DNA from 3 places in the Streptomyces sp. NBC_00316 genome. Region 1 is predicted to be linked to each of the others. Evidence: riboswitches for the same ligand, from Rfam matches in the RefSeq annotation. Region 1 holds a riboswitch; each other region holds the start of a gene.
The links. A riboswitch is a leader RNA that binds a small molecule or an ion and turns the genes downstream of it on or off. The one in region 1 is predicted to bind cyclic di-AMP.

Region 1 (3,580 bases):
CGAGCGCATCGTCTTCCTCGGCACCACGGTCGACGACACCGCCGCGAACGACCTGATCGCGCAGTTCATGTACCTGGAACACGCTGCGCCCGACCGTCCCGTCTCCCTCTACATCAACTCCCCCGGCGGCTCGTTCGGCGCCACGACGGCGATCTACGACACGATGGAGTACCTCGCGTGCGAGGTGCAGACCTTCTGCCTCGGCCAGGCCGGAGCCGGTGCGGCCCTGCTGCTTGCCGCGGGCACGCCCGGCCGTCGGCACGCCCTGCCCGGAGCCAGGATGGTCCTCCAGCAACCCGCACTTCCCGAACCGGTGCAGGGCCAGCCGTCCGATCTGGAGATCGAGGCGCGGGAACTGGACCGCATCCGCGGGCTGCTCACCGGTCTGCTGGCCCGCCACACCGGCCACGAGACCGAGCGGATCGCCGCCGACATCGACCGCGATCTCATCCTGGATGCGCCGGGCGCCAAGGCGTACGGCCTGGTGGACCACGTCCTGGAGAACCGTAAGCCGTTCCTCCCGCCGAACAGTGCGAGGTGAACGTCCCATGCAGCCACCGGAGTTCGCGCCGCTGCCCGCACTGACGTGCGCCGAGGGCGAGTTCATCGACTGTTACCTCGAAGTCCTCGACCAGCTGGGCCGGATCAACCCGGCTCACGGCAGCGACACCTATCGCGCGCTGCGCGCGGCGCAGGCCCTCGCCTCGCGGGCGCGCGCCCTGCGGGACGCACTCGCGTTGATGCACGAGCGCGGTGAAGCACAGCTCCACGCTGCCACATTGGCCCGGGCGCTGCGCGTGTTGGACGGGGAACGGCGTGCCGAACGGGTCACCGTGCCCCCTGCCCCGACGAGTTGATCAATTCCCTTCCGCGACACGCCCGGCGTGCCGATCAGAATTCCTCGCTCTTTCGGCGTAGGAGATCCCCCGCGCGGGGGACAGCTCAACTTGCGTTCCCGATGTGGGCGGCAAGCGGAATCTCTTGTTCCGCCGCTGGTACAGGACCGATCAGGGCGACCGGGCGAGACCCCGAAGCGGCTCTGTCCACCCGAACGGGTCATTCGTCATGAGGTTCACACAGCGCCTTTCCACCTCGGAAATCCGGCAGTCGGTGAGTCAAGATCCCTGGGACGACAAGCCCCCGCCACCGCGGCGGGGCGGTCCGGGTGGACGCCGAGTCCTGCCGCCGCCCGGATGCCTGGTCGACAGGAGTGGATCGGCAGGAGTGGAGGACCCGAGCACAACGGGTCGGCCGGGAATCCGGTCGACCCTCGGGGTGAAGCCGCCGCGTGCGGCCGGGCAACTTCGCCAGCCCGAACCCGACAGGTCATCCTTCACAGGCGGCTGACGAAGGGTTGCGCATGAGTGCGCAGGTTCATGTCCCGTCTCTGCTCACCCGGGCCGGTACGGCCACGGTTCTGACGCTCGCCGCCGTCGGCGGCCCCATGATCGCCCCCGGCTCCGTGGCCGAGGCCCAGGCCCAGGCCGTGACTCATTCGGCGAAGGCGCTCAAGATCGCCGCGTCGAAGAGGGGGTCGCCCTACCGGTACGGGGGCACCGGCCCGCACCGCTTCGACTGTTCGGGTCTGACGCAGTACGCGTTCAAGAAGGCGGGCAAGAGGCTCCCGCGCACGGCCCAGCAGCAGTACAACAAGACCCGGCACATCTCGTCCTGGCATCGGCAACGCGGCGACCTGGTCTTTTTCCACTACGGCCGCTTCGTCTACCACGTGGGGATCTACGCCGGCAAAGGCCGGATCTGGCACTCCCCGAAGTCCGGTGCCGTGGTGCGGCTGGAGAAGATCTGGACCAGGAGCGTCTGGTACGGACGGGTCCGCTGATCCCTTGTGCCGCCGGCCCGGCCCTCGTCCGTTCACGACGCGACGCGAGGGCCCGGGCCGGGCGGTCAGGTCTGGACGGGGACGGTCCAGGGAAGCTCGATCCAGACGGTCTTGCCTCCTTCTGCGGTCGGTGTGACCGTGAGCTGTCCTCCGCACTCCTTGGCCAGACAGCGGATGATCACCATGCCGCGCCCGTTGTCCTGCCGCACGGCGGCGGGCAGTCGCTGGGGCCAGCGCGGGTGGCTGTCCGTCACCCCTAGGCGCAGCTGCTCCTCCCGCTCCAGCCGGAGGTCCACCGTGAACGTGGGCGACTGGCCGAAGGTGTGCTGGACGGCGTTGGTGGCGAGCTCCGAGACGATGAGCCGGATGCTGTCGGCCACCTCGCTGTCATCGGCCAGGCCCCAGTCGGTGAGCACGCCGGCCACGTATCTCCGGGCCGAGGAGACCGAAAGCGGCTCGCTCGGCAGAGTGACACGTGCTTCTTGATGGTCTGCCATGGCGAGCCGTCCCTTTCCCACCCGGACCGACCCGCGGTCGGTCCGGGATGCGCTTCGCGCCAGAGTGCCATTGATGCTGCCCTCCGCGACGGGGATCCACCAAGATATGCATATATCTGTCGCTCGATGCGGTGAACTCTGCCTCGGAAGCCCGCACATGGGCGGCACACTGGCCCCTCGGCACGAGGGGGAGGGAGGCCGCCCATGCAGCATGGACCAGCGGTGCGCCGCCGCAAGCTCGGGGAGGAGCTGCGCGGTCTGCGCCATGCCTCCGGACTGACCAGCCGGGACGCGGCGCGGATGCTCGGCTGGCACCAGTCGAAGGTGAGCCGCATCGAGACCGGGGTCAGCAGTGTGAAACCGGCCGATGTGAGCCGGCTGCTGGATGCCTACGGTGTGAACGACCCGCAGTTGCGGACGCTCCTGAAGATGCTCGCAGGCTCTGCGGGCGGTGGCGGCACCGGCTGGTGGCATGCCTACAGGGGTCTCATCCCGCCCCAGTACCGGGACTTCATCAGTCTGGAGTCCCAGGCCAGGACCGCCCGCACGCTGGAAACCTCCGTGGTGCCGGGGCTGTTGCAGACCGCCGACTATGCACGGGCGGTGACCCGTGCGTCACTGGACGACCTGCCCGCCGGTCAGCTGGACTCGCTGGTGGAGGTACGGCTCGCCCGGCAGGGCGTGCTGCGGACCGATCCGCCGCTGCGGCTGACCGCGGTGCTCGACGAGGCGGTGCTGCGGCGCGAGGTCGGTGGGCGCCGGGTGATGCGGGACCAGCTGCGCCATCTGGCCCGGGTGTCACAACTACCGCATATAAAACTGCAGTTGCTGCCCTTCTCGATGGGTGGGTACGTAGGGCTCACCGGGCCTTTCGTTATCTTCTCTTTTCCGCACACTTCTGATCTGGATGTGGTCGTACTCGACCATTTGACGAGTAGCCTCTATCTGGAGCGGAAAGAAGACCTTGAGGCGTACAGCTCGGCCTTCGCCACGATGCAGGCACACGCGCTGTCGCCGGAGCACTCGTTGGACCTGATCGCCGCAATCGACCGCGACGGTTAGGAACCTCAGACTGCCCGAGGGGGCCCGATGCCCGATTGTCCCGCCCAGCAGACGTTGAAGTGGCGGCGCAGCAGCCGCAGCACCGGGATGAACAACTGCGTGGAAGCAGCGTCGTTCGGTCCGGAGCTGCTTGCCGTGCGCGACTCCAAGGATGTGTCCAGGCCCCCGCTGCGGTTCTCCG
Region 2 (3,580 bases), 3.8 Mb from region 1:
GGCGTCTTCGCGGCGGTCGGCGGGCTGACGGTCGCCAACATCTTCATTGCGACGCTCTGGACCTGAGCCGGTCCTCCCGGCCGACGGACGAGCCCCTGCGGATCCTTCCGAAGGGGCTCGTCGCATGAAGCGCATGGATCCGCGCTGCGGGGAGCGTGCTAGGCGGGCCGCACGCTGCCGTAGATCGGCATGTAGTAGATCGACTCCTCGCGGACGTTCGCCCCCGGCTTCGGGGCGTGGACCATCATGCCGTCCCCCTCGTAGATGCCGACGTGGCTGATGTCGTCGTAGAAGAAGACGAGGTCGCCCGGCTGCAGATCCGCCGTCGCGATCCGGGTGCCGATCTCGACCTGGTCCCAGGTGGTGCGCGGTATGTCGACGCCCGCGGCCTTCCAGGCGGCCTGGGTCAGTCCCGAGCAGTCGTACGAGGAGGGGCCGGTGGCACCCCAGACGTACGGCTTGCCCATCTGGGAGCGGGCGAAGGCGAGGGCCTTCTCCCCCTTCGTCGTCGTCGTGGTGGTGCTGCTGCCCGAACCGGTCCCGGTGCTCGTCCCCGTGCCGCTGCCGGATGCGGCCTGCTGCGCCGCCTCGTCCGCCTTGCGCTTCGCCTCGGCCTGCTGACGGGCGAGTTCCTCCGCCTTGCGCTTGGCCTCCGCCTCCTTCTTGCGCTCCAGCGCCGCGAGCCGCGCCTTCTCCTCGGCCGTCAGCTTCGACAGCATCGCGCGCGCCTCGCCCAGCTTCTTCTGGACGTTCTCCTTGCTGGTCCGCAAGGTGTCCTGCGACTCGGTGAGCGCCTCCAGGCTCGTCACCGCCTCCGCCCGCTTCTTCGACGCCGCGGCCTGCTGCGTACGGAAGTCCGTGACGGCCTTCTGCTGCCGGCCCGCCATCCGGTCCATCAGCTGGTTCTGGTCGAAGTACGACTGCGGGTCGTCGGCCAGGAAGAAGGTGGCGGTCGGCGCGATGGAGCCGGTGCGGTACTGCGCAGCCGCGTAGTTGCCGAGTTCCCTGCGGGCTTCGTTCAGCTTGTCGGCACGCCTGGCCACATCGTCCAGCAGGGCGTCGACCTTGCCCCGCTGTGCGGTGGAGGCCTCCTTCGCCTGGTTGTACTTCTGGGTCGCGGTGCCCGCCTGCCGGTAGAGGTCGTCGACCTTCTTCTGCACATCCTCGATGCTGGGCTTCGGCGAGGCCGGGGCGGCCGTGGCGCTCTGTGTGGACAGCAGGGTCACACCTGCCAGAGCGGCCGTCGTGAGTCCGACAGCGGGGGTGGTGCTGCGCACCCGGGTGCGCGGTTTGCGGTGCGACGCCAAGGCAGGCATCTCCTTCCGTGGACCGCCTACCGGGTTAGCTGTCGGGTTCGGGCGGAACGGAAGGCTGCCCTACGGTCCGAGTGGGGACATGGACCGATTCACCCCGGTTGTGCGTATGGGTCCCCGGTTCCGAACTCCCGTGAAGGCAGCCCGGATTCGGCGCGGGTGCCCGTTTCGGCGTGGATCGCCTCAAGGGAGGACGGGCCGCCCGTCGGAGCACGCTAGCCAACCCATGGTGCTGCTGTGAAGGTTGATGTTCGATATGCCCGATACATTTTCGTGACCTTGGCGACGGGGCGGCGGTACGGGCCCGGCAGCCCGTCCTTCCCTTACGGGACGTGGCCGGACGATCTCCGTACGTGCTCGCACGTCCGCCCGTGTACGCACCGTGCTTCACCATGCGGCCCGCACGGTGTCGGTGCGGCGGCCTAGACTCGTCAAGCGATGAGCAGCCTCTTTGACGACAGCTTCCTGGCCGGCCTCCAGCACTCGGAGGAAGAGCCCCCGCCGCCCCCCGAGGACTCCGCACCCGAAGCGGTGCCGGAGGACCTCTTCGCGGGCGTATTCGACGCGCCCCCGCCACCCCGGGACGCGTACTACCGGGACGGCGCCCACCGCCCCGTCATCGACGCTGCCGCCCTTCTCGACGGGCTGAACACCGAGCAGCGCGCCGCCGTCGTGCATGCGGGGTCACCGCTGCTCATCGTCGCCGGAGCCGGCTCCGGCAAGACCCGGGTGCTCACCCACCGCATCGCCCATCTGCTGGCCGAGCGCGGGGTGCACCCCGGCCAGATCCTGGCGATCACCTTCACCAACAAGGCCGCGGGCGAGATGAAGGAGCGCGTCGAGCAGCTCGTCGGACCGCGGGCGAACGCGATGTGGGTCATGACGTTCCACAGCGCGTGCGTACGGATCCTGCGCCGCGAGTCGAAGAAGCTCGGCTTCACCTCGTCCTTCTCGATCTACGACGCCGCCGACTCCAAGCGGCTGATGGCCCTGGTCTGCCGCGATCTGGACCTCGACCCGAAGCGCTTCCCGCCGAAGGCGTTCACGGCGAAGGTCTCGAACCTGAAGAACGAGCTGATCGACGAGGAGACCTTCGCCGGTCAGGCCGCGGACGGCTTCGAGAAGACGCTCGCCCAGGCCTACGCGATGTACCAGTCCCGGCTGCGCGAGGCCAACGCACTGGACTTCGACGACATCATCATGACGACGGTCCACCTGCTCCAGGCGTTCCCCGATGTCGCCGAGCACTACCGCCGCCGCTTCCGGCACGTCCTCGTCGACGAGTACCAGGACACCAACCACGCGCAGTACACGCTCGTACGCGAACTGGTGGGCCCGGCCGGACCGGCCGACGCCCCGGCCGAGCTGTGTGTCGTGGGTGACGCGGACCAGTCGATCTACGCCTTCCGCGGCGCGACCATCCGCAACATCCTCCAGTTCGAGGAGGACTACCCGAACGCGACGACGATCCTGCTGGAGCAGAACTACCGCTCCACGCAGACGATCCTCTCCGCGGCCAACGCGGTCATCGAACGCAACGAGAGCCGCCGTCCCAAGAACCTCTGGACGAATGCGGGCGAGGGCGCCAGGATCACCGGCTACGTCGCCGACACCGAGCACGACGAGGCGCAGTTCGTCGCCGACGAGATCGACCGGCTGACCGACGCGGGCGACGCCAAGGCCGGAGACGTCGCCATCTTCTACCGGACGAACGCGCAGTCCCGCGTCTTCGAGGAGATCTTCATCCGCGTCGGCCTGCCCTACAAGGTCGTCGGCGGCGTGCGCTTCTACGAGCGCAAGGAGGTCCGGGACGTCCTGGCCTACCTCCGAGTCCTCGCCAACCCCGAGGACACCGTCCCGCTGCGCCGCATTCTGAACGTGCCGAAGCGCGGCATCGGCGACCGCGCCGAGGCGATGATCGACGCACTGTCGCTGCGCGAGAAGATCACGTTCCCGCAGGCGCTGCGCCGCGTCGACGAGGCGTACGGTATGGCGGCCCGGTCGGCGAACGCCGTCAAGCGGTTCAACACGCTGATGGAGGAACTCCGCACGATCGTGGAGTCCGGCGCGGGCCCCGCAGTGGTGCTGGAGGCCGTCCTGGAGCGGACCGGCTATCTCGCGGAGCTCCAGGCATCCACCGACCCGCAGGACGAGACCCGCATCGAGAACCTTCAGGAACTCGCCGCCGTCGCCCTCGAATTCGAGCAGGAGCGGGGCGAGGAGGAGGGCGCGGGCACGCTGGCCGAATTCCTGGAGAAGGTCGCACT
Region 3 (3,580 bases), 2.8 Mb from region 1:
TAGGGACTCAGGCGGACGCTCCGGTGAGTTCCGCCAGCTCCTGCTCGGTCAGCTGAAGGCCGGCGACGGCCACCAGGGCGGGCATCTGCTCGACCGTGCGGGCCGAGGCGATCGGCGCGGCAACGGTCGGCTGGGCGGCGAGCCAGGCCAGGGCGACCGTCGCGATCTCGGCGTCGCGCTCCTTGGCGACCTTGTCGAGTGCGGCCAGGACCTTCTGCCCCCGCTCCGACTCCAGGTGCTGGCCGGCCTTTTCGGCGCGGGCGCTCTCCACCGACGCACCCGGGCGGTACTTGCCGGTGAGGAAGCCCGAAGCCAGGGCGAAGTACGGGACGGCGGCGAGCCCGGCGCGGGCGGCCGTCTCCTGGAGCTCGCCCTCGTAGGTGTCGCGGGAGACCAGGTTGTAGTGCGGCTGCAGCGCGACGTACCGGGCGAGCCCCTCGCGTTCCGAGAAGTCCAGGGAGGCCTGGAGCCGCTCCGGGCTGATGTTGGAAGCGGCGATGGCGCGCACCTTGCCGTCCTTCACCAGCCGGTCGAGGGCGGTGATGATCTCCTCGACCGGGACGGTCTCGTCGTCGAAGTGCGTGTAGTAGAGGTCGATGTGGTCGGTGCCGAGCCGGCGCAGCGATTCCTCGGCCGCGGCCTTGATGGTCGTGGCGGAGAGTCCCTTGTATGCGGGGTGGGAGCCCACCTTGGTGGCGACGACGACGTCGGAGCGGTTGCCGCGGGCGGCGAGCCACTTGCCGATGATCGTCTCCGACTCGCCGCCCTCGTTGCCCGGGACCCAGGCGGAGTACGCGTCGGCGGTGTCGATGAAGTTGCCGCCCGCCGCGGCGTAGGCGTCGAGCACGGCGAACGACTGCGCCTCGTCGGCGGTCCAGCCGAAGACGTTGCCACCGAGGGCGAGCGGGAAGACCTGAAGGTCGGAAGAGCCGAGCTTACGGAAAGAAGTCATAGTGGATCAACGAATTCCACCGCGCCCGCTATTCCATGCAGAGGGCATGTACACAGCCGGCATCCCGCCCGCGAGGGCGAGGCGCCGGGACCCGCGAAAACCGGACCGGCAGCCCTGACGTCGGGGGGTGAGCGTCAGGACTGCCGGGGTTCGGGTGCCGGGGAACCGGCGCGGGCTCAGACGGTGAGGCCCTTGTCGCGCAGCCAGGTCATCGGGTCGATGCCGGTCCCGGCCGGGGTGTGGACCTCCAGGTGGAGGTGGGGCCCGGTGACATTGCCGGTGGCGCCGACGCGGCCGATGGTGTCACCGGTGGTGACCTTCTGGCCGACGGTGACGTCGATCGACGACTGGTGGCAGAACCACAGCTCCGTACCGTCCTCCAGCTCCAGGACCGTGCGGTAGCCGTACGAGCCGGACCAGCCCGCCGACTTGATGGTGCCGGTGTGGACGGCCTTGATCGGGGTGCCGGTGGGCGCCGCGAAATCGAGGCCGGTGTGGTAGCCGGAGGACCACATCGAACCGGCTTCACCGAAGGTCGAGGTGATCGTGTACGAGGAGGTGGGGATGGTGTAGGAGGCGGCGAGCTTGGCGATCCGTTCGGCCTCGGCCTTCGCCTTCGCGGCTTCCTCCGCCTTCTTCTTCTCGGCGGCGGCCTTGGCCTCCGCGGCGTCCTGCTTCGCCTTGGCCTCGGCGGCGGCCTTCTCGGCAGCGGCCTTCTCCTCGGCGGCCTTGGCCTCCGCGTCGGCGGCGTTCTGCTGCTGCTCGGCCTGCTGGAGGATGCGGGCGCGCAGTGCCTCGCCGGCGTCGGTGGCGCCCTGCTCGGCCTCGGCGGTGGTGATGCCGGCGCTGGTGAGCGGGGCCGCGGAGTCTGCGGCCTTCGCCTGGTCGACGGAGTCGTCGGCGAACAGACTGCCTACGCCGGGAAGGGACTTGGCATCGGGGAGGTTGTCCGCGAGGGAGTCGGGAAGGGAGATGGAGACCGGCGGCTTGCTCTGCGCGGTGGCCATGCCACCCGCGCCGACGGCCGCGATGACGCCGACTCCGAGCACCGTGGAGCTGCGGGCGAGTCCGTTGCGCTGCTTGGCGACGCGATGCCTGCCGCGCACGGGGCGGACGGACTCCTCGGTGGGATTCCATTCCTCCCAGGACCGGTCACTCTCACCGAAGCCGTCGGCCGCGAGGTCAGTGGTGAACTCGGCGCCGAATTCGGTTCTCCGGTCGTTTCCGTACTCGCTCGCGAAGTCGGAGCCGAACCGGGAGGGGGCTTCGGGGGCAGGCTTGTTGGACGCCACGGGGGCGCACTCCTTTCCTTCCTTCTCGCCTACCGGGTTAGCTGACGGGTTCGGAGCAGGAAGGTCTCCTACGGATCCCTCTGCCTCTCACGAGACACAGGTGTCCGATTCACCCCATGTAGGTGGTTCCCCGGTTCCCTTGCGGAATTCGGCGCTCGCGCACGGTGCCGCCACTGACGACGGCTGGGACAACCGCGCTGCGTTATCGAACGTTAATAGACACACGGGCCCGATTCCAAGCCGTTCCCACTGATCGTTGACGGCCTTGGCCTGGACTTTACGGGACACAATCGGGCGGAATCGGGCGAGTTGATCGCCTCTCAGTCATTACCCGGTTTCTGACGTTGCGTCAAATGTTATGCGGAGCGGCGTCCTTCGGTCACGGACAGTGGCATCGGCCCGCACAGCCCTCTCACCGGCTCGGCCGAGTCTTCTCACCGGCTCGGATTTCCTTCGCTCGCACGCGCATCACGTCCCACGATCTTCACCGTCGTCCGCCGCTCCGGCTGCCCCTCCGCGGGGCGCTCGACAGCGAGCAGCGCCATGTCGTCGGTGGACTTGCCACCGGTGTGCAGCCGCACGTCGTCGGAGAGCGCGGACAGCAGCTCCTCGGGCCCGGGAAAGATCCGGCCGCGCAGCCGGGCCGCCGGATCGTAGAAGACCCCTTGCGGGTCTCGGGCCTCGGAGAGCCCGTCCGTGAAGGCGAGCAGCGTCGCACCGGCGGCCAGACCCCATACGTCGGCCCGGTCCGGCCACACCCCCAGGTCCATGCCGAGCGGCAGCGCGGGCACCGACGGCACCAGCACGTCCAGTGTGCCGTCGGGGTGGATCAGAATGGGCTCGGGGTGGCCGCGGTTGACGATCCGCACCTCGGCCGCGCCGGGCGGGATCTCGGCGAGCACGGCGGTCACGAACCCCTCGACCGGATCGATACCGCGCTGCCGCGCCCCCTCCCGCGCCAGCGCCCGTTCCAGCCGCTGCGCCACGCACTCCAGCGAGTCCTCCTGCTCGGCGGCCTCCCGGAACGCACCGATGATCACGGCCACCGCCTCGACCGCCTGGAGCCCCTTGCCGCGCACGTCCCCGACCACGAGCCGCACCCCGTGCGGACTCTCGGCCACGGCGAACAGGTCGCCGCCGACGTACTCGTCCGCCTGGGCCGCCTCGTACCGCGCCGCGACGCGGAGCCCCCCGATCCGGTCCATGGGGGCCGGCAGCACGGCCCGCATGGCGGTCTCCGCGATGAACCGCGCCGAGGCCAGCTGCTCATTGCTGTGCCGTACCACCCCGTTGATGACGACGGCGAGGATCGAGACCGTGAGCACGGTGAAGAACT

Region 2: linked by a shared signal. The riboswitch ahead of OG878_RS16450 (C40 family peptidase) and the one ahead of OG878_RS33625 (C40 family peptidase) in region 1 are both predicted to bind cyclic di-AMP.
Region 3: linked by a shared signal. The riboswitch ahead of OG878_RS21245 (M23 family metallopeptidase) and the one ahead of OG878_RS33625 (C40 family peptidase) in region 1 are both predicted to bind cyclic di-AMP.

What each region holds. Positions count from the first base shown of each region.
Region 1 covers NZ_CP108023.1:7,537,290-7,540,869, reverse strand. The annotation lists gene OG878_RS33635 (ATP-dependent Clp protease proteolytic subunit) at 1-541, shown strand, start outside; gene OG878_RS33630 (hypothetical protein) at 549-857, shown strand; cyclic di-AMP (ydaO/yuaA leader) riboswitch at 1,185-1,357, shown strand; gene OG878_RS33625 (C40 family peptidase) at 1,361-1,840, shown strand; gene OG878_RS33620 (ATP-binding protein) at 1,906-2,337, opposite strand; gene OG878_RS33615 (helix-turn-helix domain-containing protein) at 2,542-3,399, shown strand; gene OG878_RS33610 (DUF397 domain-containing protein) at 3,427-3,580, shown strand, end outside.
Region 2 covers NZ_CP108023.1:3,726,524-3,730,103, reverse strand. The annotation lists gene OG878_RS16455 (hypothetical protein) at 1-66, shown strand, start outside; gene OG878_RS16450 (C40 family peptidase) at 159-1,316, opposite strand; cyclic di-AMP (ydaO/yuaA leader) riboswitch at 1,315-1,479, opposite strand; gene pcrA (DNA helicase PcrA) at 1,752-3,580, shown strand, end outside.
Region 3 covers NZ_CP108023.1:4,776,699-4,780,278, reverse strand. The annotation lists gene OG878_RS21255 (PrsW family intramembrane metalloprotease) at 1-3, shown strand, start outside; gene OG878_RS21250 (aldo/keto reductase) at 8-952, opposite strand; gene OG878_RS21245 (M23 family metallopeptidase) at 1,129-2,244, opposite strand; cyclic di-AMP (ydaO/yuaA leader) riboswitch at 2,256-2,408, opposite strand; gene OG878_RS21240 (PP2C family protein-serine/threonine phosphatase) at 2,679-3,580, opposite strand, start outside.